Regions from separate parts of the Catellatospora sp. TT07R-123 genome, predicted to be linked through region 1. Evidence: riboswitches for the same ligand, from Rfam matches in the RefSeq annotation. Region 1 holds a riboswitch; the other holds the start of a gene.
The links. A riboswitch is a leader RNA that binds a small molecule or an ion and turns the genes downstream of it on or off. The one in region 1 is predicted to bind glycine.
Positions count from the first base shown of each region.

Region 1 (2,194 bases):
AGCCGGGAGACGGCCAGGTGGTGATCGAGGTCGAGGCGGCGGGTGTGCACCTCATCGACACGAGCATCCGCAGCGGCGGGCGCACCCCGTTCCCGCTCCCGGCCCTGCCGATGACACCCGGCCGCGAGGTCGCGGGCCGGGTGGTCGCGACCGGGCCCGGGGCGGACCCGGGCTGGCTGGGCCGCCGCGCGGTCGCCCACCTCGGCCTGACCAGCGGCGGGTACGCCGAACGCGCCCTCGCCGCCGCCACCTCCCTGCACGAGATCCCCGACCACCTGTCCGCCCCGACCGCCGTCGCGATGATCGGCACCGGCCGCACCGCCGTCAGCGTGCTCGACCGCGCCGCCCTGACCGAGGCCGACACCGTCCTGGTCACCGCCGCCGCGGGCGGCCTGGGCACCCTGTTCGTGCAGGCAGCCCAGCGCGCGGGCGCGTACGTCGTCGGCGTCGCGGGCGGCCCCGCCAAGGTGGAGCAGGTGCGGCGCAACGGCGCCGGCACGGCCGTCGACTACACGGCGGCGGACTGGCCGCAGCGGGTGCGGGCCGAGCTGGGCGAGCGGCGGTTGTCGCTGGTCATCGACGGCGTCGGCGGGCCGGCGGGCCGGGCGGCCCTGGAACTGCTCGCGCCCGGCGGCCGGTTCGTGATCTGCGGGTGGTCGTCGGGAAGCGCAACGGAGATCACCACAGCCGACCTGTACACCCGGGGCATCACCGCCAGCTCGGCGCTCGGCCCGGCGGTGACCCGGCCGCTGCGCGAGCTGGAGGAGCAGGCGCTGCGCGAGGCGGCCGAGGGCCGGCTGACCCCGCTGATCGCCGAGTTCCCGCTCGCCGACGCCGCGGCGGCGCACCGCGCACTGGAGGACCGGCGCACGGTCGGCAAGGTCGTCCTGCTGCCGTGAACAGCGCGGCGGGGCGGGTGTGACCTTCGAGGTTGCTGTGGCGATGCGGCAGTGGCCCAGGTTACGGTGCCGCCCAGGCGGTGCTGGTAGCGTGATTGGTGCCGGCACACCCGTGTGGGAGAGTCCGCGCGTCAGCGCGGCGCCGAAGGGGCAATTCCTCCCCGGAACCTCTCAGGCACCCGAACCGTACGGGCATGGCGACTCTGAAGCGACGCGACAGAGGGGGAGGGCTTAGGTCCTCGACCCCGGAGTCCCATATGAGTGCTTTCGTCGAACGTCACATCGGCCCCGGCTCCGCCGACACCGAACGCATGCTCAATGCCATCGGCTACTCCTCCATCGAGGAGCTGATGGACGCGGCCATCCCCGAGGTGATCCGCTGGCACGGCACCCTCGACCTGCCCGCCGCCGCCACCGAGGCCGAGACCCTGGCCGAGCTGCGCACCCTGGCGTCGCGCAACGCGGTGCTGACCTCGATGATCGGCCTGGGCTACCACGGCACGCACACCCCCGGCGTGATCAAGCGCAACGTGCTGGAGAGCCCGGCCTGGTACACGGCGTACACCCCGTACCAGCCGGAGATCTCGCAGGGGCGGCTGGAGGCGCTGCTCAACTTCCAGACCATGGTCACCGACCTGACCGGGCTGGCCACCGCGAACGCCTCGATGCTGGACGAGGGCACCGCCGCCGCCGAGGCGATGACGCTGGCCCGCCGCTCGGCCAAGAGCAAGAGCAACGTGTACGTCGTCGACGCCGACGCGCTCCCGCAGACCATCGACGTGATCACCACCCGGGCCGAGCCGCTCGACATCGAGGTGCGCGTCGTCGACCTCGACACCGAGGAGCTCCCGGCCGAGTTCTTCGGCCTGCACGTGCAGTACCCGGGCGCCTCCGGCGCGCTGCGCGACCACGCCGAGCTGATCGCCGCCGCCCACGCCCGCCAGGCGCTGGTCGCGGTCGCCGCCGACCTGCTGGCGCTGACCCTGGTCCGCGCCCCGGGCTCGATCGGCGCCGACATCGCCTGCGGTTCGGCCCAGCGCTTCGGCGTGCCGATGGGCTTCGGCGGCCCGCACGCCGGCTACCTGGCCGTACGCGCCGGGCTGGAGCGCTCGCTGCCCGGCCGCCTGGTCGGCGTCTCCAAGGACATCGACGGCACCCCGGCCTACCGGCTGGCGCTACAGACCCGCGAGCAGCACATCCGCCGCGAGAAGGCGACCAGCAACATCTGCACCGCGCAGGTCCTGCTCGCCGTCATGGCCAGCATGTACGCCGTCTACCACGGCCCCGACGGCCTG
Region 1 is NZ_BNEM01000001.1:2,104,008-2,106,201, reverse strand. It holds gene Cs7R123_RS08780 (zinc-binding dehydrogenase) at 1-899, shown strand, start outside; glycine riboswitch at 1,005-1,096, shown strand; gene gcvP (aminomethyl-transferring glycine dehydrogenase) at 1,157-2,194, shown strand, end outside.

Region 2 (2,194 bases), 770 kb from region 1:
CCACTCTGCCGCGACTTGTCGCACGGCGCCACAGTGGAGGCGACACCTCGACGGCTGAAAGGACAACGCCATGCGGCGCGTGGCCCCGGCGATCGCCCTCTACCTGCTGGCTCCGTTCGTGGCCGAGTTCCTGCTCGGCGACTTCCCGATCACGATGATCCTGCTGATCCTGCCGCTGTCGACGATGTACGGCGGCGGCGCACTGTTCATCCGCGAACTGGCCCGCCGCACCGGACGCGGCTGGCCGACGATCCTGCTGCTGGCGCTCGCGTTCGGGGTGGTCGAGGAGGGGCTGCTGACCCAGTCGCTGTACAACCCCGACTACGTCGGGGCGCACCTGCTCGACGAGGGGTTCGTCCCGGCTTTGGGCATCGCGGTCCCGTGGACCCTGTTCGTGCTGGCCATTCATGTGATCTGGAGCATCGGCGCCCCGATCTCGCTGGTCGAGGAGGCGGCGGGGGACCGGCGGGACCAGCCGTGGCTGCGGGGGCCCGGGTTCGCCGCGTCGATCGCGGTGTTCGCGGCCGGGTGTGTGGCGATCTTCTCGTTCTCGTACGCCGATGGTCAGTTCATGGCTTCGGCCGCGCAGCTGGCCGCCGCGGCGTTGGTCGCGGTCGCGCTGGTCGTCGCCGCGTTCGCGGTCCCGCGCCGGGTCCGGCCGGCCACGGGCGCGGTGCCTGGTCCGCGGGCGGTGTTCGCCGCCGCGATCGGCGCGGGGCTGGTCCTGTTCGGAGCCGAGCTGCTGCCCACCTGGGTGGGCGTGGCGGTGGTGGCCGTGGACCTGGCCGTGTTGGGCTGGCTGGTGCGGCGCTGGTCGGCGCGCGATTCGTGGGGCGCCTGGCACCGGTTCGCGCTGGCGGCGGCGGCGCTGCTCACGTACGCCTGGCACGCGTTCTTCCAGCTGCCGGTGCAGGGCGGCCAGGCCACGGTCAACCTGGTCACCCACATCGTCTTCGCGCTGGTCGCGCTCGGCGTCATCGGGTACGCCGCCCGCCGCGTCCACCGGACCGCGCGCTTCCCCGCCGGGCAGCCGCGACCGGCCGCCATACCGTGACGTCCGTTGTGTTCTTGACGGGTGCGGCGGCGGCGCATACGGTACGCGGCGTACAACTGAATATCTCGCCGAACGACTCGCGGCGGGAGAGTCCCGGCACCACCGGGACGCCGAAGGAGCAACTCTCCCCGGAATCTCTCAGGCCCATGTACCGCCGCGGCTAGGCGAACTCTGGAAAGTCGGGACCCGACGGTCCCGCGCCCACGGTGCAAGCCGTCCACGCGACGGCGAAGCTCTCAGGCAGCGATGACAGAGGGGGAGGCCCACCACCCACGGTGCCGCCTGTGCGGTGCCCGGACCAGGGAGCCTCCCGTGAGCGCTACCGCGCCGCCCGCTGCCCGTGCCTGCCCTGACGACGGCACGGCCGGGCCCGAACCCGCCCTCAGAACCACCCCGCTGCACGAGGTCCACGTGGCGCTCGGTGCCGTGCTGACCGCGTTCGCGGGCTGGACGATGCCGCTGCGCTACGGCAGCGAGCTCGCCGAGCACCACGCCGTGCGCAGCAGCGCCGGCCTGTTCGACCTGAGCCACATGGGCCAGCTGGAGGTCACCGGCGCCGACGCGGCGGCCTTCCTCGACTACGCGCTGGTGGGCCGCCTGTCGGCGGTCCAGCCGGGCCGGGCCCGGTACACGATGCTGTGCGCGCCCGACGGCGGCGTGCTCGACGACCTGGTCGTCTACCGGCTGGAACCGCAGCGCTACCTGGTGGTCGCCAACGCGGCCAACACCGCGGCGGTGCTCGCCGAGCTGGTGGCGCGGACCGCCGGGTTCGGGGCCGACGTGGCCGACGTGTCGGACCGGTGGGCGCTGATCGCGGTGCAGGGCCCGCGCGCGGCCGCGATCCTGGCGCCGCTGACCGGTGCGGACCTGCCGTCGCTGCGCTACTACGCCGTCGACGTGGCGTGGCTGGCGGGGCGGCCGGTGCTGCTGGCCCGCACCGGGTACACCGGCGAGGACGGGTTCGAGATCTACTGCGCGCCCGCCGACGCGGCCGCGATCTGGACCGCGGTCACCGCCGCGGGCGCCGGGCACGGCCTGGTCCCGGCCGGGCTGGCCTGCCGGGACACGCTGCGGCTGGAGGCGGGCATGCCGCTGTACGGCCACGAGCTGACCGCCGAGGTCAGCCCGTACCAGGCGGGG
Region 2 is NZ_BNEM01000001.1:1,333,379-1,335,572, reverse strand. It holds gene Cs7R123_RS05535 (hypothetical protein) at 71-1,054, shown strand; glycine riboswitch at 1,128-1,218, shown strand; gene gcvT (glycine cleavage system aminomethyltransferase GcvT) at 1,367-2,194, shown strand, end outside.
Region 2: linked by a shared signal. The riboswitch ahead of gcvT (glycine cleavage system aminomethyltransferase GcvT) and the one ahead of gcvP (aminomethyl-transferring glycine dehydrogenase) in region 1 are both predicted to bind glycine.